Regions from separate parts of the Devosia sp. Root105 genome, predicted to be linked through region 2. Evidence: predicted binding sites of a transcription regulator. Region 2 holds the regulator's gene; each other region holds the start of a gene.

Region 1 (8,091 bases), on a different contig from region 2:
CAGCGAGACCAGGCTGTTTACGATGTTCTGGTTGATCGGCTGGGCGTTCGGCTGGGTCGCTGCGGCTGCGACTGTCCTATGGACGACCATGGGGGCCGAGTCGGTGACTGCCAACACCACGGCGCTCACGCACACGCTGCATGTCGGACCGCTGCGGTATGACAGGCACTACAAGCCGGCGGAGCTCAAGAACCTCATGTGGAGGGACGGATCTGGCGGCCCGGCATTTCTTCAGGGTCGCGGAACCAAACCTTCGGCGATCGTTGCTGACTACGGTGCCAAGTCGATCGAGTTTCTGCGCGGCATCTCACAAAGCGAAGCGACGCACCTGCTCGACAGGCTGCGGCCTGCATTGGGGATGCGGAGAGCCGAGGCATGAGCGCTGCGTCCCAAACCGCCAAAACGAGCGGCAGTCTCGTTCCGATCCTGATCGTCGTGGCGGCGCTGATCGTCGTCTGGTACGTCGCGGCGGTGCTGATGAACTGGCAGGGGATGTCGGATTTCTACCAGCGTACCGACGTGACCGGTGTCAGCTTCAACCAGCAGCTCAATGATGTGCTGAACGCCGAAAAGCCGCTGCTGCCGGCGCCGCACCAGATTGTCGGCGAGTTCTGGAAGACCACGGTCGAGCAGGCGGTGACGTCGAAGCGCAGCCTCGTCTACCACGGCTGGATCACGCTTTCGGCGACGCTGCTCGGCTTTGCCATGGGCACGGTGTTCGGCATCGGGCTCGCGGCGTTCATCGTCCACAACCAGGCGATGGACCGCTCGCTGATGCCGTGGATCATCGCCAGCCAGACCATCCCGATCCTCGCCATTGCACCGATGGTGATCGTGGTGCTGAACGCCGTCGGCATTTCCGGGCTGATCCCCAAGGCGCTGATCTCGACCTATCTCAGCTTCTTCCCGGTGGTGGTCGGCATGGTGAAGGGGTTTCGCAGCCCCGAGTCGATCCAGCTCGATCTGATGCGGACCTACAATGCGGCGCGCTTCCAGGTGTTCACCAAGCTGCGCTGGCCGATTGCGCTGCCGTATCTCTTCACCTCGATGAAGGTGGGCGTGGCGGCGAGCCTCGTCGGCGCCATTGTCGGCGAGCTGCCGGCCGGCACCAGCAACGGCATCGGGGCACGGCTGCTGGCCGGGTCCTATTACGGGCAGACGATCCAGATCTGGTCGGCGCTGCTGGCCGCCGCCCTGCTGGCCGGGGCGCTGATCGCGCTGGTCGGGTTGGCCGAGCGGCTAACCAACCAGCGGCTGGGAGCCCGAGCATGACGGCGCTGCAACGGGTCCTCGCCGCTTTCGCCTCGGGCTTTGCGCTGCTGGCCCTGATCTTCGATTTCGCCTCGACCGAAGGCGCACCGCTGCCTGTGTGGGAGTTCCCATTGGTCGGCGTGTTCCTGGTGCTGGCGGTGCTGAGCCTCGTCCGTTTCCGGGTAAAAGTCAGCTACTGGGTCGATGGGGTGCTGGCGGCGATCGGTGCCGTGGGGCTCGTCATGGCGCTCGAAACGCTGCAGCAGGCCGAGCCGGGCTACTGGTTCGCGCTGGTGGCGAGCTGGCTGTTTGCCTGGCTGTTCGCCGAGCGGCTGGCGCTGGCGATTGCGCGGGACGAGGTGCCGGATGCCGTAGGGGTGCTGATCCCGGCGATCTTCGGCGTTGCCATCCTGGTCGCCTGGGAAGCGATCACCCGGGGCGGCAACGTGCCCAAGGTGCTGCTGCCCTCGCCATCAGGGATCTGGGAGACTTTGATCGGCAACATCCCGAGGATCGCGGCGGATTTCCAGCAGACCTTCCTCAAGGCGGTGCTGGCAGGTTACGCGCTCGGCTGCGGCGCCGGCTTCCTCGTCGCCATTGCCGTGGACCGCTCGCCGTTCCTCAAACGCGGCTTGCTGCCGCTCGGCAACTTCATCTCGGCGCTGCCGCTGATCGGCATCGCGCCGATCATGGTGATGTGGTTCGGCTTCGACTGGCCAAGTAAGGCCGCCGTCGTGGTGATCATGACGTTTTTCCCGATGCTGGTGAACACCGTCGCCGGGCTGAACGCCGCCGGGCACATGGAGCGCGACCTGATGCGCACCTATGCGTCGGGGTACTGGTCGACGCTGTTCAAGCTCCGGTTGCCGGCTGCGGCGCCGTTCATTTTCAACGCCTTGAAGATCAACTCGACTCTGGCGCTGATCGGCGCAATCGTGGCTGAATTCTTCGGAACACCCATCGTCGGCATGGGCTTTCGCATCTCATCGGAGATCGGCAAGCTCAATGTCGAGATGGTCTGGGCAGAGATCGCCGTGGCGGCGTTGGCGGGCTCTGTCTTCTACTGGGTGGTGGCGCTCATCGAGCGGGCAGTCACCTTCTGGCATCCGTCCGTCCGTGGTGGTCGGGCGTAATCAGGGGAAAAGGGAAACGCAAAAAATGAAGAAGCTTCTCGTTGGTCTGGTGGCGGGCGCTCTGGCGCTCGGTGCCACCGCGGCTTACGCGGCCGATCCGGTCACCTTACAGCTCAAGTGGGTGACGCAGGCGCAGTTCGCCGGCTACTTCGTCGCCAAGGACAAGGGGTTCTACACCGAAGAAGGCATCGACATCACGATCAAGCCGGGCGGACCGGATATCGCCCCCGAACAGGTGATCGCCGGTGGCGGCGCCGACGTGATCGTCGACTGGATGGGCGGCGCGCTGGCGGCCCGTGAACAGGGCGTCGGCCTCGTCAATATCGCGCAGCCGTTCAAGAAATCCGGCCTCTTGATGATCTGCCCGAAGGATGGCCCGGTGCAGACCGAAGCCGACTTCAAGGGCCACACGCTCGGCGTCTGGTTCTTCGGCAACGAGTATCCGTTCTACGCCTGGATGAACAAGCTGGGCATCCCGACCGAGGGCGGCGCCGATGGCGTGAACGTCCTGAAGCAGTCGTTCGACGTGCAGCCGCTGGTGCAGAAGCAGGCGGATTGCATCTCGGTGATGACCTATAACGAACTGGGCCAGGCGATCGACGCCGGCTTCACCACCGACAAGCTGGTGATCTTCAACTACACCGACCTCGGCAACGACCTGCTCGAGGACGGCCTTTATGCGATGGAAGACAAGCTCGCCGACCCGGCCTTCGCCGACAAGATGGTGCGCTTCGTCCGCGCTTCGCAGAAGGGCTGGCAGTACGCGATCGACAATCCGGATGAAGCCGCCCAGATCGTCATCGACAACGACGAAAGCGGTGCACAGACCCTCGACCATCAGAAGTACATGATGGGCGAAGTGGCCAAGCTCGTCGACGCCAAGGACTTCAAGCTCGACGCGGCCGCCTATGACCGCACCGAGAAGGCGCTCTTGGACCAGAAGATCATCCAGAACAAGCCGTCGGGCGCCTTCACCTCGGCGATCACCGACAAGCTCTGAAAACTTTCCCTGAGACTTGGGGTTTCAGGAGTGACGAGGCGGGGAGCGATCCCCGCCTTTTTTGTACGTTGACTGATAGAGACGGCCCCTCCCGGCCTCCCCCATAAAGGGGGAGGTGAAGAGTCGGAGCTCTGTCTTGGTTCGTGCCAAGTGAACCGGCGGAGCGCCTCCCCCATTATGGGGAGGATGGAAGAGGGCCGTCTGCTTCAGTTAGCCCGCCCTGTCCTCAGCTGCCGATCACCCCGCCATCGTCCTTGCTGATCACCACCAGCGAGGGGCGCGGGCCCTGGCCGTCGATGAAATCGGGCCAGTTGGTGCCGGCGTCGGCAATCGAGGTGGAATCCTCGCCGTCCTCGAGCCGCAGTTCGCCCGGGTGCTGGATGGAGAGGAACATGGTCCTGCCGTCGGGAGTGAAGGCCGGGGAGCAGACTTCCGAGCCGACCGGCGGCGAGTAGAACAGTTTTGGCAGGGCCTTGCCGTCCCCTTCGGTATCGACCGCATAGAGCGCGTCGTTGAAGCCGGCATCCGGCGGGCCGTCAGTGGTGACCCAGAGGCGGCCGGCGGGATCAACCGACAGGTTATCCGGGTCGGTGAACCAGCCATTGGCCGAGGTTTCGGGGTGGCAGAGGGCGTACGAGGCCGGATCGGTGGGGTCGCCGCAAAGGATGAAGGCGTCCCAGGTGTAGTCGGTCGCGGCATGGTCGGGGGCATCGGGGGCGCCGGGCGGGGTGAGCTCGAGGATGTGTCCGTCGGGGTTGGGGGCGCGGGTATTGGCGACGTTGACCTGTTCCCCGGCATCACCCTCGCCGGCCGGCAGGCGATCCTCGTTCTCGGTCATGGCGATATAGACGCGACCGGTTTTCGGATGCGGCACGAAGCCTTCCGGTGCGTCCATCGGAGTGGCGCCGAGCAGGTCGGCGGCCATGCGGGTGCGGAGCACCACGTCGGCCTGGGTGCTAAAGCCGTTCTCCGGCGTCAGCGGCTCCTGCCCCTGCACCAGCGGCAGCCACGTCAGCTTGCCGTCGGCATCGAAGCGGGCGGTGTAGAGCGTCCCCTCATCGAGCAGGTCCTTGTTGGCGGCGCGGTCGGTGGGGTTCCACGGTTTCGAGGTGACGAACTTGTAGAGATACTCGAAGTCGTCATCGTCGCCCATGTAGAGGACGACGCGGCCATCCGGCGCCACGGCGACCTGTGCGCCCTCGTGAGTGAAGCGGCCGAGCGCGGTGCGCTTCACCGGCTTGGCCGTGGGATCGAACGGATCGATCTCGACCACCCAGTCGAACTTCAGCCACTCGTTGGGTTCGTTCTCGAACTTCAGGCGGGCGTCGACGCGACCCAGCGCGTAACCGTCGTTCTCGTCTTCATCCCAGCCCTGGCGCTCGACCAGCTCCTGGTCGGGCAGCGTGGTGTAGTCGCCGGCGAAGATATCCATGCCGCCTTCCTCGCCCGAGAGCATGGTGCCCCACGGGGTGATGCCGCCCGAGCAGTTGGAGATCGAGCCGAAGACGACGGTGCCGGTGGGGTCGATGCTGGTCTTCAAGCGGTCGTCGCCGGCCGCGGGGCCGCTCAGCCGCATCTCGGTGCCCATATGGACGCGGCGGTTGTACTGACCGTCGGTAACGACCTGCCACTCGCTGCCGGCCTTCTTGACCTCGACGACGGAGATGCCGGTGGACGCGGCGACCGCACGGATCTGCTCGTCGGTGAGCTTCTCCCGGTAATCCTCATCGGTCATGCCGGGGAACATCAGGTAGGGCGAGGCGTATTCGTGGTTCACCACCAGCAGGCCGTGGTCGTTCGCCTCGCTGCCCTGCGGCAGCGGCAGGAAGGCGGTGAAGTCGTTATTGTAGCCGAACTGCTTTTCGGCCGCGGCGCCATCGAGGCTGGCGATGTCGAAGGCCGGGCTGTCGGCGAACAGCTTGTCGCCCCACTTGATGAGGATCTGGCGAGAGTAACCCTCGGGCCAGTGGTCGGTCTTGTCGGTGACGCGGCTCAGCTCAGGAAAGGTGAGGCTCGAGGGCGAGTTGGTGGCGGCGGCAGCGCGGCTGAAGCCGAGGCCGGAGGTGGCGAGCGCGGTGCCGGCAAGCAGCCCCTTCAGCACGGTGCGGCGCGAGTAGCCCTCGGCCATCAGGTCGGAATATTTGGTGGTGAAGGACTGCCGGCGCGTCGGGCGCGCGCGGGTTTTCAAACGATCGGTCATGCTGACGCTCCCTGGAAATATGCCGGGATGCGTGCACGCGGCAGGCGAAGCTGCCGTGACGGTTCGATGACGGTCGGGTGACGGGCGCGGTTCACCATTGATCGGCAATGCCTTGCACCGCCCGTGCCGAAGCGCCCCCTCGCCCCTCTGGGGAGAGGGCTGGGGTGAGGGGCGCCAAGCACGCCGGCATCAAGCGCGGCCCGCATCGCAGCAACGGCCGCTCATTTAGTGTGCTTGGCTACCCCTCACCCTGACCCTCTCCCCAGAGGGGAGAGGGGACGCGAGACCAATGGCGGTGGCAAATGGGGGGACTTTGCGAGCCAACTCAGCCGTGAACCTACCCCGCTTCCCGCTCTTCGAACGGCGCCTCGGGCATGGCGTCGGAGGCGAGGACCAGGCGGCGGACGGCGTCACGGGCCATCGGGCGGGAGATCAGGTAGCCCTGCGCCTCGGTGTAGCCGGCAGCATGCACGCCGCGCAGTTGCTCGGCGGTCTCGATGCCCTCGGCAGTGGTTGCCATCATCAGGCGGGCGCCGATATCGGCTACCGCAGCGACGATGGTCTCGGCGCCTTCGGCGCTGTCGAGCGCTCTGATGAAGGTGCCGTCGATCTTGATCTTGTCGAACGGGAAGGCCAGCAGGTAGCCGAGTGCCGAGAAGCCGGTGCCGAAATCGTCGAGCGCGATACGGACACCGAGGGCGCGGAGCTGGCGCAGGGTGTCGAGGCTCTGCTCGGAGTTTTCGAGGAACACCGACTCGGTGATCTCGATTTCGACCCGCTCATGGGCAATGCCGGAGGCGGCGAGCGCCTGCACCAGCGTGGTGAGGAGACTGCCGCGCACCAGCTGCACCGAGGACACGTTGACGGCGATCTTCAGCTCGCCCGGCCAGCGGGCCGCTTCCGCCAAAGCCTCGCGGATCACCCAATCGCCGATTGGAACGATCAGGCCGGTCTCCTCGGCGACCGGGATGAAGTCGCAGGGTGGCACCAGCCCGCGCTCCGGATGCTGCCAGCGCAGCAGCGCCTCGAAGCCGGAAAAGGCGTGGGTGCGGAGGTTGAGGATGGGCTGGAAGTGCAGCTCGAATTCGCCGAACTCCAGGGCCCGGCGCAGGTCGGCCTCGAGCCGGCGGCGATCGACGCCGATGCGGTTGAGTTCGGGTTCGAAGCTGCGGATGGCGCCGCGACCGTCGCGTTTGGCGGCGTAGAGCGCAACGTCGGCGTTGTGCAGCAGCTCGTCGGGCTCATTCCCATCGGCGCCGCCCACCGCGATGCCGATGCCGACGGCGATCGTCAGCACCTGACCGTCGAGGTCGTAAGGCGCGACGGTGGCGGCGCAGATGCTGGTCGCGAGGTCGAGGGCGCTTTCGGCGTCGCCACCGCGATGCAGCACGGCGAATTCGTCGCCGCCCATGCGGGCGGCACTGTCCGTAGGGCCGAGACAGCCGCCGAGGCGGGCGGCGAACTGCTTCAGCAGCGCATCGCCGGCCGCGTGGCCGAGGCTGTCGTTGATGGCCTTGAAGCCATCGAGATCGAGGCAGAGCACAGCAAAGCCGCTGGCCCTGCCGATGTCATGGAAGGCGTTGCCGACCCGTCGGTAGAACAGCGTGCGATTGGGGAGGCCCGTCAGCGCATCGTGATAGGCGAGGTGGGTGAGCTCGGCCTGCATATTGTGCAGCTCGGTCACGTCCTTGTGGGTCGAGATCCAGCCGCCATCGTCGATCGGCTGGTGGGTCATCGAAATGACCTGTCCGGAATTGAGCCGATGGATGCCGCCCAAAGTACGCTGCTCGTGTACGGCGCTCAGCCGGTCAGCGACATAGCCCTCGATGTCGTCGCCGACATGAGTGTTGCCGGCGACGCGCGCCTCGAGGATCTGGCGGAAGCTGGTGCCGCGTTTACCCAGCGCCGGCGGCAGCCGGTAGATATCGAGGAACTGGCGGTTGCACAGCACCAGCCGACCGTGACGATCGTAGAGCGAAATGCCATGCGCGAGATTGTCGAGAATGGCGCGCAGATGCAGTTCCTGGGCGCGCAGCTTGCCGCGCGCCGAACTCAGCGAGCGGGTAAGTTTCAGCAGCGCCGCGGTATCGGCCTCAGGTGGCGCGGCCGCGTCCGGCGAGGCGGTGGATGTCTTTCCGGTCTTTGGCAAAATGCTGGAGCCCCGGAAATCCCAAGGAGATCGAAGCTCATAGCCTAGCGGTAGCGAGTAAATGCAAGGTTAGTCGATACGCTGCATTCAATCCGACTTGGGTGGTCGCAGCATCCCATTGTAAACGCCGGGCTCGGATTTGGGGATCACCATGGCATCGAGCCGCTTCTGATAGAACTCGACCGGGCCGGCACCGCCAATGACGGCATAGGCATAGCCCGCCTCGCGCATGCCGCGCAGGGTGGCGATCAGCAGGGCCTCGCCGATCCCCTGCCCGCGCGCCGCCTCGTCGACCCCGGTGGGGCCGAAAAAGCCCTTGGCTGTGGCGTCGTGGCAGGCGAAGCCGAGCAGCTGGTTA
Region 2 (8,091 bases):
GAAGATACCGACACCAAGCTCAGGGTGCAGGCGCCGGATGAACCGGTCACCGTCAGCGGCGATCGCGACGAGCTCTACGAGGTGTTCGAGAACCTCATCGACAACGCCATCAAGTACGGTGCCGACGGGGATACCATCGACATTACGCTGTCGCCCGATGCCGGTCGTCGCGGTTTCGATGCCATCGTCTCGGTAGTCGATCACGGCGTTGGGGTCGCCGCCGAGCACGTGCCGCGCCTCACCGAACGCTTCTATCGCGTCGATGCCGATACCAGCCGCAAGAAGAAGGGCACCGGCCTCGGCCTCGCCATCGTCAAGCACATCGTCACCCGCCATCACGGCGTGCTGACGATCAAGAGCCAGCCGGGGCAGGGCACTCGCGTCGACGTGCTGCTCAGAAAATGACAGTTGCCCGGCTTTCCACAGGCCGCAATCTCGGTTCCAGAGAATAGCGATTATAGATCAACGATCTAGGCTGTCACAGAAATGCAATCCCAGTGTCATAAAACCTTGTGACAACGCCCCTAGGTTCCGCCTTGCAGACAGGGCGGCCGGAGGAACCGGGACCGTCGACTGGCCTGAAAGGGCCGATCCTTCCGAAAGGGAACATCATCATGAAGATTGCAGTTTTCGCGAGCGCCGCGGTTATCGCGCTTGCCGCTGGCCTTGGTGCCGCCGCGGCGCGCGACCAGGTCCAGGTCGCCGGTTCGTCCACCGTTCTCCCCTATGCCAAGATCGTCGCCGAGTCGTTCGGCGAGGCCTTCCCGGACTTCAAGACCCCGGTCGTCGAGTCCGGTGGTTCGGGCGCTGGCATCAAGCAGTTCTGTGAAGGCGTCGGCGAAGACAAGATCGACATCGCGAACTCCTCACGTCCGATGAAGGCCGAAGAGCTCGAGACCTGCAAGACCAACGGCGTCGCCGACGTCGAGGAAGTCAAGATCGGCTACGACGGCATCGTCTTCGCCACCGACACCGCCGGCCCGGATTTCGCCATCCAGCCCGCCGACATCTACAAGGCTCTCGCCGCCCAGGTCGTGGTTGACGGCAAGCTCGTCGACAACCCCTACACCAAGTGGTCGGAAGTGAACGCAGCGTTCCCAGAGTGGGATATCGCTGCTTACATCCCGGGCGAGAAGCACGGCACCCGCGAAGTGTTCGAGACCAAGCTCCTGGACGCCGGCTGCGACAAGGACGCCCTGAAGGCCGCTGGCGTGGCAGACGATGCCGTTGCCAAGGCCTGCATCGCCATCCGCAAGGACGGCAAGGCCGTCGACATCGATGGCGACTACACCGAGACCCTGGCGCGCATCGACAGCAACAAGACCGGCGTCGGCGTCTTCGGCCTCGCCTTCTACGAGAACAATGCCGACAAGCTGAAGGTTGCGACCGTCGGTGGCGTCGTCCCCTCGACCGAGACCATCTCGTCGGGTGAATACCCGGTCAGCCGTCCGCTGTTCTTCTACGTCAAGAAGGCGCACATCGGCGTCATCCCGGGCCTCAAGGAATATGTCGACTTCTTCATCTCGGACGACATGATCGGGCCGGACTCGCCGCTCGCTCAGTACGGCCTCGTGGCGGCTCCTGATGCGGAGCGCGAAGAGATCCGCGCCAAGTTCGAAGCCGGTACGGCTCTCTGATACGACGTCTCGGCGCGGGCTCCATGGGCCCGCGCCGTCTCCCCGCATAGCGGGTCTACCCGCCCGTAGTGGCGGTCTAACCGGGGCAAGTGAGGCGTCATGTCAGCAGGCTGGGTAGTTGCAATCGTTCTGGCCATTGGTGCCTTGGCCTATTTCTTTGCCGCCCAGCGCGCCCGCGTGCAGCGCGACGGCACCGACCGGTCCAAGGAAGTCGCGCACTCGCTGCCGACCTATCACGGCTGGCTCGCCTTCATCTTCGCCACCGTCCCGGCGCTGCTGGTCTTTCTCGTTGTCAGCTCCATCTCGGCCGGCCTGCTCGATAGCCGCATCCGCACCGAGGTTACGGCCCACATCGCCGACCCGGCAGCCGCCAGCCTTTCCATCGGCATTGTCCGCAATGCGTCGAACGCACTGACCCAGCTTGATCTGTCGGGCGCCAATGTCCCGACCTCCTATGCGGCGCTCCGCGACATGGCGACGTCCGCGGGCATCAGCCTTGCCGAGAGCGGCGAGGACTACATGGTGCCGCTCGCCGCCGGCGTGAATGCCGATGCCGGCGTCCACAAGCTGATCGGCCAGGGACTGACACTGCTGCTGGCGCTCGCCGGCGCTGCCTTTGCCTATTCCCGCATCCGGCTGCGCCTCAGGGCCCGCAACCAGGTCGAGCGGGTGGTGCTGTGGTCGCTGCTGGCTGCCTCGACGGTCGCCGTCCTCACCACTGTCGGCATTATCCTGTCGATGCTGGGCGAGACCATCCACTTCTTCTCCGACGTCAACCCGCTGACCTTCTTCTTCGGCACCGTCTGGGATCCGCGTTTCGCCGCAGCCGGCTCCAGCGGCAGCGAGGGCCAGTTCGGCCTGATCCCGCTGCTCATGGGTACGCTCTACATCGCCCTGGTCTCGATGCTGTTCGCCGTGCCGGTCGGTCTGATGGCCGCCGTCTATATGGGCGAATACGCCTCGAACCGGGTGCGCTCGACGGTCAAGCCGCTGCTCGAACTGCTCGCCGGCATCCCCACCATCGTCTACGGCATCTTCGCCGTGGTGACGCTCGGGCCGTTCTTCCGCGATCTTTCGGCCGCGCTCGCCGGTGGCTTCTCCTTCATCCAGGCGCAGTCGGTGTTCACCGCCGGCATCGTCATGGGTGTGATGCTGATCCCGGTGGTCTCCTCGCTCTCCGATGACGTGATCACCGCCGTGCCCCGCGCCATGCGTGACGGCTCGCTGGCGCTTGGCGCCACCCGGTCGGAGACCATCCGCAAGGTGATCCTGCCGGCCGCGCTCCCCGGCATCGTCGGCGCGCTGCTGCTCACCGCCTCGCGCGCCATCGGCGAAACCATGATCGTGGTGCTCGCCGCGGGTGTCGCCGCCCGCATTAACTTCAACCCGTTCGAGGCGATGACCACCATCACGGTCAAGATCGTCAACCAGCTCACCGGCGACCTCGAGTTCAACTCGCCGCAGACCCTGGTTGCCTTCGCCCTCGGCCTCACCCTCTTCACGCTGACGCTCGGCATGAACGTCTACGCGCTCTACATCGTGCGCAAGTATCGGGAGCAGTATGAATGACCGACGCAGCCTTGCCCCACGCCACTGTGGCCACCGCGGCTTCGGCCCGTCGTGATTTCGGCCTGAGGCGCCGCCACGCCGCCGAGTTCCGTTTCCGCCTCTATGGCATCGTGGCCATCATCATCGGCCTCGGCTTCCTTGCCATCCTGCTGGTTTCGATCTTTTCGAAGGGTTACACCGCCTTCGTCCAGACCGCGATCACCGTGCCGGTCGAGTTCTCTGCCTCGATCATCGACAAGGACAACGAGCGCGCCACCAACCCGCGCGTCCTCGTCTCCGCCAACTACCCGATCATCGCCCGCAACGCCGTGGCCAAGGCGCTCGGCGTCTCGACCGACGACAAGGCGGCAATGCGCGACATCGCCAAGTTCGTCTCCGATGGTTCGCGTTCGACGCTGCGCGAGATCGTCGTCGCCGACCCCTCGGTGATCGGCACCACCCGCAACGTTACCCTGCTCGCCGCCGCCGATATCGACAGCGCCAACAAGGGCCAGATCGATCTCACGGTGCCCCAGGATAAGCGCAAGGTCTCCGACCAGCAGGTCGCCTGGCTCGATCAGTTGAAACAGGAAGGCGCCATCTCGACGCCGTTCAACTGGGGCCTGCTCACTTTCGGCGCCTCCAGCCGCCCCGAGACCGCCGGGCTCGGCGTGGCGCTCGTCGGCTCGCTCTACATGATGGCAATCGTGCTGCTCTGCGCGCTCCCCATCGGCGTTGCCGCCTCGATCTATCTCGAGGAGTTCGCCAAGAAGAACCGCTTCACCGACTTCATCGAGGTGAACATCAACAACCTCGCGGCGGTGCCCTCGATCGTCTTCGGCCTGCTCGGGCTGGCGGTGTTCATCAACTTCTTCGGTATGCCGCGTTCGGCGCCGATCGTCGGCGGCCTGGTCCTCACGCTGATGACCCTGCCCACCATCATCATCGCCACCCGCGCCGCGCTGCGCTCGGTGCCGCCCTCGATCCGTTCGGCTGCGCTGGGCATCGGTGCCTCGAAGATGCAGATGGTGTTCGATCACGTGCTGCCGCTCGCCACCCCGGGCATCCTTACCGGCACCATTATCGGCCTCGCCCGTGCCCTGGGTGAAACCGCGCCGCTGCTGCTCATCGGCATGGTGGCCTTCGTCGCCGACCGCCCGACGACGCCGCTCGATCCGGCGACCGCTTTGCCCGTGCAGATCTACATGTGGGCCAACGAGGCCGAGCGCGCCTTTGTCGAGCGCACCTCGGGCGCCATCATCGTGCTGCTGCTGTTCCTCGCCCTGATGAACCTCGCCGCCATTCTCCTCCGCCGCCGCTTCGAGCGCCGCTGGTAACCCCTGACCTGGATGACCGACATGTCCCTCGAATCTGCTGCGACCCTTGCCGCTCCCGTCTCGCGTCCTAACGCCCTGCCGAAGATGACCGGCGAGAATGTCGGGGTGTTCTATGGAGCCAAACAGGCGCTGTTCGACGTCAACCTGAAGATCGAACAGTTCAACGTCACCTCGCTGATCGGCCCTTCGGGCTGCGGCAAGTCGACATTTCTCCGTTCGCTCAACCGCATGAACGACACCATCGACGGCTGCCGCGTCACCGGCAAGATCAACCTCGACGAGGACGATATCTACGACCCGTCGATCGACGTGGTGGAACTGCGTGCCCGCGTCGGCATGGTGTTCCAGAAGCCCAATCCGTTCCCCAAGTCGATCTACGAGAACGTCGCCTACGGCCCCAAGATCCACGGCATCGCCCGCAACAAGGCCGACCTCGATGAGATCGTGCATTCCTCGCTGCGCCGCGCCGGCCTGTGGAACGAAGTGAAGGACCGCCTGCAGGAGCCGGGCACCGGCCTTTCCGGTGGTCAGCAGCAGCGCCTCTGCATCGCTCGCGCCATCGCCACCAAGCCCGAAGTGCTGCTGATGGACGAGCCCTGCTCGGCGCTCGATCCGATCGCCACCGCCGTCATCGAGGAACTGATCGACGAGCTGCGTGAGAACTTCACCATCGTCATCGTCACCCACTCCATGCAGCAGGCCGCCCGCGTCAGCCAGAAGACCGCGTTCTTCCACCTCGGTAAGCTCATCGAGGAAGGCAAGACCGAGGACATCTTCACCAATCCCAAGAACAAGCAGACGCAGGACTATATTACCGGCCGTATCGGCTGACCCGAGAGGAACTCGAGAATGGCATCGCTCAACGAGCACATCGTTTCCTCTTACGAGGACGAACTCACCAACCTCAACAAGGCAATTTCCGAGATGGGTGGCATGGTCGAACAGGCCATCACCGAGTCGGCCGTCGCCTTGCTCAAGCTCGATCACAAGCAGGCCCAGGACGTGCGCCTGTTCGACAAGAAGATCGACGAGATGCAGCAGCGCATCAATGACGCGGCGGTGTCGATCATTGCGCGCCGCCAGCCGATGGCGGCGGACCTGCGCATGGTGGTGACCTCGATCCAGGTCGCCAATGACCTCGAGCGCACCGGTGATATGGCCAAGCAGTTGGCCAAGCGCGCCATGCAGATCGAGTCCCTCGGTCTCGCGCCAAAATTCTACAATGGCGTCAAGCACATGAAGGAACTGGTGGCGCGGCAGCTGAAGAGTGCCATCGATGCCTACCTCAACCGCGACTCTGCTGCGGCCGTCGAGGTCTGCAGCCGCGATGACGAAGTCGACGCGATGTACAACTCGCTGTTCCGCGAACTCCTCACCTATATGATGGAAGATCCGCGCAACATCACGCAGTGCACGCACCTGCTGTTCTGCACCAAGAGCCTCGAGCGCGTCGGCGACCATGCGACCAACATCGCCGAAGCTGCCTACTACCTCGAAACCGGTCGCCACCTCGGCGCCGAGGAACAGCAGCGCCAGCCGCGCTAAGTCCCTTCGCCGTCTCATTGCGACGGCGAAGGTCTAAGCCTTTGATTTACAGAGCTTTCAGGTCCGTAGCTTTCCTGAAAGCGCTCTAGGGGTGATCCGATGTCAGCCACCATCCTGATCGTCGAAGACGAAGCCGATCTGGCCGTCCTGCTGCGCTACAACCTCGAAGCCGAAGGCTTCCGGGTCGCCACTGCCGCCTCGGGCGACGAGGCGGTGGAGCGCATCCGTGACGGCGTTCCGGACCTCATCCTGCTCGACTGGATGTTGCCGGGCCTTTCCGGCATCGAACTCTGCCGCCGCTGGCGCTCACGCGAGGAAACCGCGCGCACCCCGATCATCATGATCACCGCCCGCGGCGAGGAAGAAGAACGCGTCCGTGGCCTTGCCACCGGCGCCGACGATTATGTGGTGAAGCCGTTCTCGATCCCCGAGCTGCTGGCCCGCATCAACGCGCTGCTCCGCCGTTCGAGCCCGCAGCTCGTCACCGCGGTGCTGAAGGCCGGCGACCTCGAGCTCGATCGCACCAGCCACCGCGTCCGGCGCGGCGGCCGCGAGGTGCATCTCGGTCCCACCGAATACCGCCTGCTCGAATACCTGATGCGCCACCCCGGCCGCGTCTACTCCCGCGAGCAACTGCTCGACGGGGTCTGGGGCAACGACGTCTATGTCGACGAGCGCACCGTCGACGTGCATGTCGGGCGCCTGCGCAAGGCGATCAACCGCCACCGCGACGCCGACCCGATCCGCACCGTCCGCGGCGCCGGCTATGCGTTTGACGAGCGGTTTGCGGCGGTCAGCTGAGCGCCACATCAAGGGTGGGGGTGCCCCACGCTCTGATGTGGAGCCCCCTAAATCACCCGCTCCGCGCAGATCCGATAACTGTCCGCCCACGGCCGCAGCCGCTCGAACGTCGCGCTGGCCGCCAGCACATCGGCATCGGCATAACGCCGGCCGATGATCTGCATGCCGACCGGCAGCCCATCCACCAGTCCGGCCGGGATCGACGCAGCCGGATGCCCGGTGAAGTTGAGCGGGTAGGTGAGGCACCAGCCGATCCCCTGGTCGACCGCCTCGCCGTTCACCTCGCGCGGCCCGTGCGTATTGCCACCAACCTCGTTCTTCACCGGCAGCGCGGCAACCGTCGGGGTGATCACCAGGTCATAGGTGGCGAACGCGGCCTGGAACGCGTCGTAAATCTCCGACCGCATGGCCTGGTCGCGTCGGAGGTCGGCTGCCGTCATCGTCTGCCCGTAGCTTTCGATCCAGTGCAGGTACTCCGGCGGGAAGTCGCCGCGGTGGTCCGCCAGAAGGTCGAGCCCGCCCGCCTTTACCGCCTCCAGTGTCCCCATGTTCAATGGCATCATCAGCCGCAGCCAGAGCTCGCTCAGTTCGCGCTGCGAATAGCGGATGCCGAGCTTGATCTCTTCGACGTGCGCGCCGGCTTCGCTGAACGCCGCGACGGCCCGCTGTACCGTTTCCGCCACCCGCGGATCGACCGGGAACACATCGAGGTTGGGGCTGTAGCCGATCCGGAAACCCTTGATCGATTGCTTCAGCGCACCGAGATAGTCGACCGTCTCGCTAAGGCTCAGCGGGTCGCGCGGATCGTACCCGCCGAGCACACTCATCGCCAGCGCCGCATCTTCCACCGTGCGGGTGATCGGCCCCTCGAACACATAGGGCAGGTCGCCGGCAAAGGCGTTGGGTCGCATCACCACCGGCACGCGCCCGAAAGCCGGCTTGTAACCATAGACTCCGCACCAGGCTGCCGGGATGCGGATCGAGCCGCCGGCATCGGTGCCCTCGGCGATCGACACCAAGCCGTCGGCGACGATCGCCGCGCTGCCGCCCGATGAACCGCCCGGGTTGCGTGTGGTATCGAACGGGTTATTGGTCGCCCCGAACAGGTAGTTGTCGGTCACCCCGCGCAACCCCATCACCGGGGCATTGGTCTTGCCCACGAGGATTGCGCCGCCCTTTTCGATCCGCTCGGCGAACGGGCAGTGGAACTGCGCGATATTGTC
Region 3 (8,091 bases), on a different contig from region 2:
GCCTACCAGAAGTCGAACACCCCGCTGGTGATCTTCGCCGGCAAGGAATACGGCACCGGCTCGTCGCGTGACTGGGCCGCCAAGGGCACCCGCCTGCTCGGCGTCCGCGCCGTCATCGCCCAGAGTTTTGAGCGCATCCACCGCTCCAACCTCATCGGCATGGGCGTTTTGCCGCTGCAGTTCGCCGAGGGCGAGAGCTGGCAGACCCTGCATCTCGACGGCACCGAGTCCGTCTCGATCGAGGGCCTCACCACCCTGACCCCGCGCTCCACCGTCAAGGTGAAGATCGTCCGCGCCGACGGCCGTATCGAGGAAATCTCGACCCGCTGCCGCATCGATACGGTCAACGAGCTCGAATACTACCAGCACGGCGGCATCCTGCACTACGTGCTCCGCAACCTCGTCGCGGCGTAAGCAGCGGCGACCACGAACGGCGCCCCATCGTCCCCTCTCCCCTCTGGGGAGAGGGTCAGGGTGAMGGGTAGCCAAGCACACCGGCCTATCCGCTGCTACACCCATCCCAGCGCTTGGCGCCCCTCACCCCGCGGATGAGGCCTTCAGCCTCATCCGCCGCCCTCTCCCCAGAGGGGCGAGGGGGCGATTGGGGCGCGGCCGGTGCATCCACACGCTCGATACGTCCAATCCGCAGCTTATCGCCCCCCTTTTCCCCATCACGGCAAGTCGCGCCGATTTGACTCGCGCGGGACAACCCGCCTGCCTACAACCGTCGCCATGCTTTTTCGTTCGATCCTTTGCGGCGTCTCCCTTTCGTTTGCCCTGATCTCCGCAGCCCTCGCCGGGGAGATCAAGCTTGCGCCCAAAGCCGTGCTCGAGCTGTTCACCTCGCAGGGCTGCAAGTCCTGCCCGAAGGCCGATGCCATGCTCGATGAGATGGGCAAGCGCCCCGATGTCGTCGCGCTCGCCTACCATGTCGACTACTGGGACTATATCGGCTGGGAGGACACTTTCGGCACCAAGGAGAACTCCGACCGGCAGCGCGATTACGCCGAGAGCTGGGGTTCCTCACGCATCTTCACCCCGCAGCTGGTGATCAACGGCAAGGGCGGCCTCGTCGGCTCGAAGCGCGACGCGGTCAACACCGCTCTCGGTGGCGCCAGCCTGCCGCTCGACGTCAAGCTCACCGAGGCGTCCGACGACATGCTGCAGGTGTCGGTGCCGCCAAAGGCCGGCGAGGCCGACGCGATGATCTGGCTCATCACCTTCCTCGATCGGGCCGATGTCACCATCGAGCGCGGCGAGAACGAGGGCAAACAGGTGGCCTACACGCAGATCGTCACCGGTCGCCAGGTGCTGGGGATGTGGAAAGCCGATGCCGGAGCCGAACTCACCCTGCCGCTCGCCGAAGTGCTGACCGGCCGCTCCAACGGCGCCGTCATCCTCATCCAGCAGGATCACGCCGGCCTGCCCGGCCCGATCGTCGGCGCCGCCAGCTTCACCCGCTGATCAGCCCTCGACCTCTTCGGGGTCGAGCAGCGGCGTGAACAGCGCCAGGTCTCTTTCTCGGCTGTCGTCAACCAGCGGACGGAAACGCTCGATGCGGTAGGGCACGACCATGCCGGTCATTCCGCCGGGCTCACGGTTGATTTCCATCAGGTGCACACCGAGGAAATCTCCCACCCATGGCAGGCCCGACACATGCCAGACGACTGACTCGATAGTGTAGATCTGCCCGGTAACGGGGAACGTGCCGCCGACCTCTATTGGCGGCTTGCCGGGAAACACCGACGCCATCGGTCGTGAACCGTCGACGCAGACACACTTCACCCCCGGCCGCGCCCAGACGCTGTCGATCACCAGAGCCTCCCTTGCTGTCCGGCAGCGTAGTTGGGGGGCTTTGCAGCTCCGTTTGCACAATCGATCAAATTGCTCGCCGCCATAACAAAACTCCCGCCAGCTTGCGCAGGCGGGAGGAGAATGACTGTGCATGTAAGAGGCGGCCGGCAAACGAGCATCGTGGTTTGGGGGCTCGGTCAGCCCGCTTGCCGGCCACTGGAGGCAATGGAGCTAAGGTGCCGGGTCAATCTGGCGTCAACTGGGAGGGATTGTGACCGAAATAGGGATTTTGCGTTAATCTCTGCGGCGGATGCCTGAGCCCCCGGTCCGTCGTTGCAATGCATCCGACCGGCTTGCCAAGCGTTGCGAATGACGCGATCATGACAACGAGGTGACGAGGCCGATCAATGGTGGACGAACCCGAGCAGTCTGGATCAGGGCTACTCATCGATTTCGCGGCAGCCGCGAGCCCTGGTCCCGCCGATCTTCAGCCGGCCAATCATAACCGCTTCGTGCCTGCGGTTACCTTCGACCGCAAGGAACTCCAGACCATCCTCAACCTCTACGGCCGCAAGGTCGTCGATGGTGAGTGGCGCGACTATGCGATCGACTTCCTGCGCGACCGCGCCCTGTTCTCGATCTACAAGCGCGCCTCCGAGCGCCCGCTCTACGTGGTCGAGAAGAACCCCAGGCTGCGCCTCAAGCAGGGCCAGTACATGGTACTGAGCCAGGATGGCCGCATCCTGAAGCGCGGCCACGACCTCACGACCGTACTCCGCGTCCTGGAACTCGCGCTGGTCAAATGATCACCATCCGCCCGGCCGTGCCGGCGGACGCCGCGGCGATGAGCGCCGTGCTCACCGCCTCGATCCGCGACCTCTGCACTGCCGACCACCGCGACGATGCCGAAATCCTCGCCGGGTGGCTACGCAACAAGACGCCCGAGATGGTGCTGAGAATGCTCGAACGCCCCGGCGCCCGGTTCCTTGTCGCCGAGCGCGACGGCGAGATCGCCGCTGTCGGCTGCCTCAACGGTTTCGACGAGATCGGCCTTAACTACGTCGCCCCGGCCCACCGCTTCCACGGCGTCAGCAAGGCACTGCTCGCCACCCTCGAGGAGCATATCCGCCAATCCGGCGCCGATATGGGGAGGCTCACCAGCACCGGCACTGCCCACCGCTTCTACCTCGCCAATGGCTGGCAGGATGCCGGCCCGGCGGAAGCCGACCGCGGCATGCTGTGCTACCCGATGGAGAAGCGGCTCTAACCCAGCTGTTATCCGACCAGCCCCGAGCTTCCCCCACCGTGGGTGGGCGGGTGTGGTGCCCTCAAAAAGACCCAGCGGTCCGCGCGGCTACGTCGTAAGAGGCGCTGCCGTAGCGCAAGACATGCAGGTAGCGGCTCAGGCTGCGCAGATGCCCCATCCAGTGGAAGGCGAGCAAATGCAAATGGTAGAGCGCGTCATCCGCCCCCAGCTCGTCGCGGATCCAAAGCAGGTCCTGCATCTGGCCGGCAATATCGACCAGATCGTCGATGCCATCGCCGATCAGTTCGGTGAAGTCGAAATCCATGGGATCTGCGTCGACGTACAGCCCAAGCGAAAATCTCGCAGCGATCGGTTCTCTCAGCTCTTGCGAGGGTCGTTCCGCAGCGTTGTCGGTGAACTCACCTGCCGGCGCGTCTGCGTATGCGACGGCCAGCCGATCCAGCACTTCGGCCAGGTCCTTGAGCGTCGGCGAGGACTGCTCGAGGATCACCCACAGCACGTCGCGCGCACACTGGAAGATCGGTTCCTCGCCGGTCGCCACGAAGCCTCACAGCGCCTTCTGCAGGTGCACGATATCCAGCCAGCGGTCGAACTTGTAGCCCACCGCCTCGTAGCGCCCGACATGACGGAAGCCGGCTTTCTCGTGCAGGCGCACCGAATTGGCGCGCTCGGCGGTGATCACCGCGATCATCTGCTTGAACCCGGCGGCCCGGCTTTGCGCCATCAGTTCATCCAGCAGCCGCCCACCGATCCCCTTCCCGACCGCATCCTGCCTGAGGTAGATCGAATCCTCGCAGGTGAAGCGGTAAGCCGCCCGCGGCCGGTAGAACGAGGCATAGGCATAGCCCAGCACGTCGCCGGCCCGTTCGGCGACGATCAGCGGGTGACCCAGCGCCTTGAGCTTGCCGAAGCGCTCGGCCATATCGGTCTCTGAGGGCACCTCGGTCTCGAAGGTGATCACTGTCTCCTCGACATAGGGCCGGTAGATGGCGGTGATCTCAGGTACGTCGGACCAGGCGAAGGGGCGGAAGACGACGTCGGACATCAGCAACTCATGGGAAACGAAAGGGGCCGCGATCTTGATAGATCGCGGCCCCTTAAACTTCCAATCAGACTTGCTGATTCCTTCTATCAGTCACGCTTTCGAACCAGAAAAGTCTACAACTTTTCCTGAAAGCGCTCGGCGACTATTCCCGGTTACCGAACAGGCGCAGCAGCATCAGGAACAGGTTGATGAAGTCGAGGTAGAGGCTAAGCGCGCCCATCACCGCGGTCTTCTGCAGCACCTCGGCGCCCATACCCTGGTCGTAGCTTTCCTTGACCTTCTGCGTGTCGTAGGCGGTGAGGCCCACGAAGATCAGCACACCGATCGCCGAGATGGCGAAGTCGAGCATGCTGGATGCCAGGAAGATGTTGACGATCGAGGCGATGATCAGGCCGATCAGGCCCATGATCAGGAAGTTGCCGATACCCGTCAGGTCACGCTTGGTGGTGTAGCCGTAAAGGCTCATCGCACCGAACGTGGCTGCCGAGATGAAGAACACCTTGGCGATCGAGGCGTCGGTATAGACCATGAAGATCGACGAGAGGCTGAGGCCCATGACGGCCGCAAACACCCAGAACAGCAGCTGCGCGGTGGCGCCGGAGAGCCGGTTGATGCCGAAGCTCAGCACCAAGACGAAGGCCAGCGGCGCAAACATGATGACCCACTGCAGCGGCGAGGCGTAGATCAACGAGCCCCACTGGGTGACCAGCGTGCCGTTGGCGAGCTGGCCGACTGCCTGCGTCGGGTCGGTGGTGGTGGACCATGCATTGGCGAAGTAGGCGACGACACCCGTCACCACGAGGCCAATGCCCATGTAGTTGTAGACCTTCAGCATATAGCTGCGCAGGCCCTCATCGATGGCCGCGGCGGTTCCGGCCCGCTGAGCGGCGATAGTCGGACGGTCGAATTCAGCCATGACGAATAAATCCCTTTCCTGGCGACGTGACGGGCGCTCCTCCGAGCCTCTGCCGTCGATCACACAATATGAGGGCACACCTCGGACAATACAAGACTTCGGGATCTCACCTTAACGTTCCCTAATGTCGCAGTTCTTCAACGGTTTATCCAAAGCTCTTCGCCTCACGAGGCAGGCGCCGGGACGATGCGCGTCCGCCGTCTTGCAGCAGCCATCCGGCGTCGCTACGTTTCAGGCGGAGATGAGCGCGAATCACGTTGCTCACCGCGGCAAAGGGAGGGTCGGATGCCCAGGCTCTTTACCGGAATCGAGGTCCCGCCAGAGGTGGGGCTCGCCCTCTCGCTCAAGCGGGGCGGCCTGTTCGGTGCCCGCTGGATCGACACCGAGAATTATCACATTACCTTGCGCTTCATCGGCGACGTCGATCACCATGTGGCGAGCGAAGTCACCGACATGCTGGACCGGCTGGCCGACAGCGAGGCCTTCACCATCAAGCTCGATCATCTCGGCTCGTTCGGCGGCAACACCCCGCGCGCCCTGTTCGCCGGTTGCTCATCCAATGCCGCGCTGCTCCGCCTGCAGGCAGCGCAGGAGCGGGTGCTGCAGCGTTGCGGCCTCGCGCCGGAAGGCCGGAAATTCGTGCCGCACGTGGCGCTGGCGCGGCTGCGCGGGGTTTCCGCCGAAGAGGTGGCGCGCTTCATCGCCTTCTCCGGCCGGTTCGAGCCGCTCGAATTCAAGGTCGGCCGGTTTGTCTTGTTCTCATCGCGCGATTCCGTCGGCGGCGGCCCCTACCTGGTGGAACAGAGCTATCCGCTGGCAGCCTGACGCACGGGTCGGCGTTAACGCTTCCTTCACCATGCGGGCCCAAACAGGATTTTCGGCGATTTGGCACGTCAAATTGCCGACACGATTGCCGCTAAGGTCGCCACTAAGTCAAAATGCGCGGCCGGTTTGAGACCTTGGTAACCATGCCGTGGCACCATGCTCGGGTGCTGGTTGCGCAACTTCAAGGATGTTAGGGCGATGACATCATCTCGTTTGGCACTGGCTGCTCTGGTTGCCGGAAGTGTCTTTGTCGCACTGGCGGCTGCGCCTGCCGGCGCACAGGAAATCAAACAGCTGGGCACCTTCAAGGCGTGGACCGCCTGGACCGGCGCCGATGCCAATGGCGCCATGTGCTACATCTCGGCCCAGCCGGATGACTGGAGCCCCAAGGAAGTGAATGGCAGCCCGGTGCGGCGCAGCCCGATCCACTTCCTGGTGATCAATAGGAAGGGCCTCGGCACCAAGAACGAAGTGCAGACGCAGGTCGGCTACCCGTTCCACCCCAGCAATGCCAACGTCACCGCCACCGTCGACGGCAAGACCTTCCCGATGGTCACCGAGGGTGAGGCTGCCTGGCTCGCCGTCGAGGCCGACGAGGCGACCTTCGTCGAAGCGCTGAAGGCGGGCACCAAGCTCACCGTCAACGGCACCTCGCAGAAGGGCAACAAGATGTCGGACAGCTACAGCCTGTCGGGCGTCACTGCCGCCCTCGGCGAGATCAGCAAGGCTTGCACCTGACACGAGGGCGTGAACTTCACGCCTTCCCGAACGTTCGGCGATTGCTGCCATCAGGCTTTGCCTGCTACCAACCGCCGAACTCCTCGAGGTCCCGCCTATGAAATTCCGCGCTCTTGCTGTCATCGCCACGGTGCTAGTCCCCACCTTGTCGGGCGCGGCCATGGCGCAGTCGGTGAAGCTGCTCGGCGAGTTTCGCGATTGGACCGCCTACACCGCCACCGAGTCGACCGGCCCGGTCTGTTTCGCGCTGAGTAAGCCCACCGAGGTCTCGCCCAGCCCCGACGAATTCACCGAAGCCTGGCTCTACCTGACCAACCGCCCGTCCGAGAGCGTGCGCAACGAGCTGAACCTCGTCGCCGGCTTCATCTTTGCGCCCGACACCCCGGCGACCGCCACGGTCAGCGGCCAGACCTTCGAGCTGTTCACCGACAAGGACGCCGCCTGGCTGCTGGATCCCAACCAGAACGACAACCTGGCGGGCGCCCTGCGCGCCGGCTCCTCGGTGGTCATCGAGGGCACCAGCGACAAGGGCATCCGCATCGTCGAGACCTTCTCGCTCTCAGGCGCCACCGCCGCCAGCCGCGCCATCGAAGGCTGCACCGGCTGATCCAGGACCGCGTCGGGGTTGGGCTCATTGCGGGCATGATCTAGTACCCCCACAGGTCGTCATCCCGGCGAAGGCCGGGACCCACTGCTTGGAGGGTTGGTGGTCCACGACCCTGTCCGGTCCATCACAGCAAGCTCCGCGAGATATGAACGGGTGGCACGGCCAAAGCACTGGGTCCCGACTTTCGTCGGGATGACGGCCGGTGTGGAAGGCAAGAAAGTACCGCCCACCACGCCGCCGCCCACCCCACGCAAGCCAGCCTCCCGCCCCCGTGTTTTGCGCAAACTCTGCGACTATGTTACAGGCCGCGCCCTAAGGAGCGTGGTCAGGAAAAAGTTGTGAGACTTTTCGGGTTCGACCGCGCGACCACCAAACATGCGCACGCTGAGAGAGCCGCCCGCACCATGAGTATTGCCCTCGACCTCGATCATCACGCCCATGCCGAGCGCCCGAAATCCGGGCGGACGTCGCTGGTCGGCCTGATGAAGCCCGAGCTGCGCGATACCTTGATGGGCATCGGCCTCGACGAGCGCGAAGCGAAAATGCGCGCCAGCCAACTGTGGAACTGGATCTACCACAACGGCGTCACCGACTTCGACCGGATGACCAACATCCAGAAGGGGTTCCGGCAGAAGCTCGCCGACACCTTCCTGCTCGACCGCCCCGAGATCGTCACCGAACAGATCTCGATCGATGGCACCCGCAAGTGGCTGTTCCGCTTCCGCGATCCCAAGAACCCGCTGCTGCCGCCCGTCGAGGTCGAGACCGTCTACATCCCCGAGGAAGATCGCGGGACACTGTGCGTCTCTTCCCAGGTGGGCTGCACCCTCACTTGCTCGTTCTGCCACACCGGCACGCAGAAGCTGGTGCGCAACCTCACCGCCGGCGAGATCCTCGGC

What was found. The regulator PhoB, encoded in region 2, activates phosphate uptake and scavenging genes when phosphate is short. The targets are predictions, from matches to a motif close to TGTCATNNANCTGTCAT.
Region 1: ASC68_RS06395 (PhoX family phosphatase) is a predicted target of PhoB. The motif match lies at 5,640-5,656, and genes of this name have one in related genera.
Region 3: ASC68_RS03620 (DUF2794 domain-containing protein) is a predicted target of PhoB. The motif match lies at 2,164-2,180, and genes of this name have one in related genera.

Annotation. Positions count from the first base shown of each region.
Region 1 covers NZ_LMCR01000003.1:55,026-63,116, reverse strand. The annotation lists gene ASC68_RS06415 (hypothetical protein) at 1-379, shown strand, start outside; gene ASC68_RS06410 (ABC transporter permease) at 376-1,272, shown strand; gene ASC68_RS06405 (ABC transporter permease) at 1,494-2,384, shown strand; gene ASC68_RS06400 (ABC transporter substrate-binding protein) at 2,410-3,384, shown strand; gene ASC68_RS06395 (PhoX family phosphatase) at 3,611-5,584, opposite strand; gene ASC68_RS06390 (EAL domain-containing protein) at 5,922-7,733, opposite strand; gene ASC68_RS06385 (GNAT family N-acetyltransferase) at 7,821-8,091, opposite strand, start outside.
Region 2 covers NZ_LMCR01000021.1:224,811-232,901, reverse strand. The annotation lists gene ASC68_RS27895 (ATP-binding protein) at 1-405, shown strand, start outside; gene ASC68_RS27890 (substrate-binding domain-containing protein) at 615-1,637, shown strand; gene pstC (phosphate ABC transporter permease subunit PstC) at 1,737-3,206, shown strand; gene pstA (phosphate ABC transporter permease PstA) at 3,203-4,522, shown strand; gene pstB (phosphate ABC transporter ATP-binding protein PstB) at 4,544-5,353, shown strand; gene phoU (phosphate signaling complex protein PhoU) at 5,372-6,067, shown strand; gene phoB (phosphate regulon transcriptional regulator PhoB) at 6,167-6,868, shown strand; gene ASC68_RS27860 (amidase) at 6,916-8,091, opposite strand, start outside.
Region 3 covers NZ_LMCR01000001.1:759,496-767,586, reverse strand. The annotation lists gene acnA (aconitate hydratase AcnA) at 1-414, shown strand, start outside; gene ASC68_RS03630 (DUF1223 domain-containing protein) at 733-1,464, shown strand; gene ASC68_RS03625 (hypothetical protein) at 1,465-1,815, opposite strand; gene ASC68_RS03620 (DUF2794 domain-containing protein) at 2,202-2,600, shown strand; gene ASC68_RS03615 (GNAT family N-acetyltransferase) at 2,597-3,061, shown strand; gene ASC68_RS03610 (hypothetical protein) at 3,123-3,602, opposite strand; gene ASC68_RS03605 (GNAT family N-acetyltransferase) at 3,609-4,106, opposite strand; gene ASC68_RS03600 (Bax inhibitor-1/YccA family protein) at 4,249-5,022, opposite strand; gene thpR (RNA 2',3'-cyclic phosphodiesterase) at 5,308-5,847, shown strand; gene ASC68_RS03590 (invasion associated locus B family protein) at 6,046-6,585, shown strand; gene ASC68_RS03585 (hypothetical protein) at 6,683-7,192, shown strand; gene rlmN (23S rRNA (adenine(2503)-C(2))-methyltransferase RlmN) at 7,597-8,091, shown strand, end outside.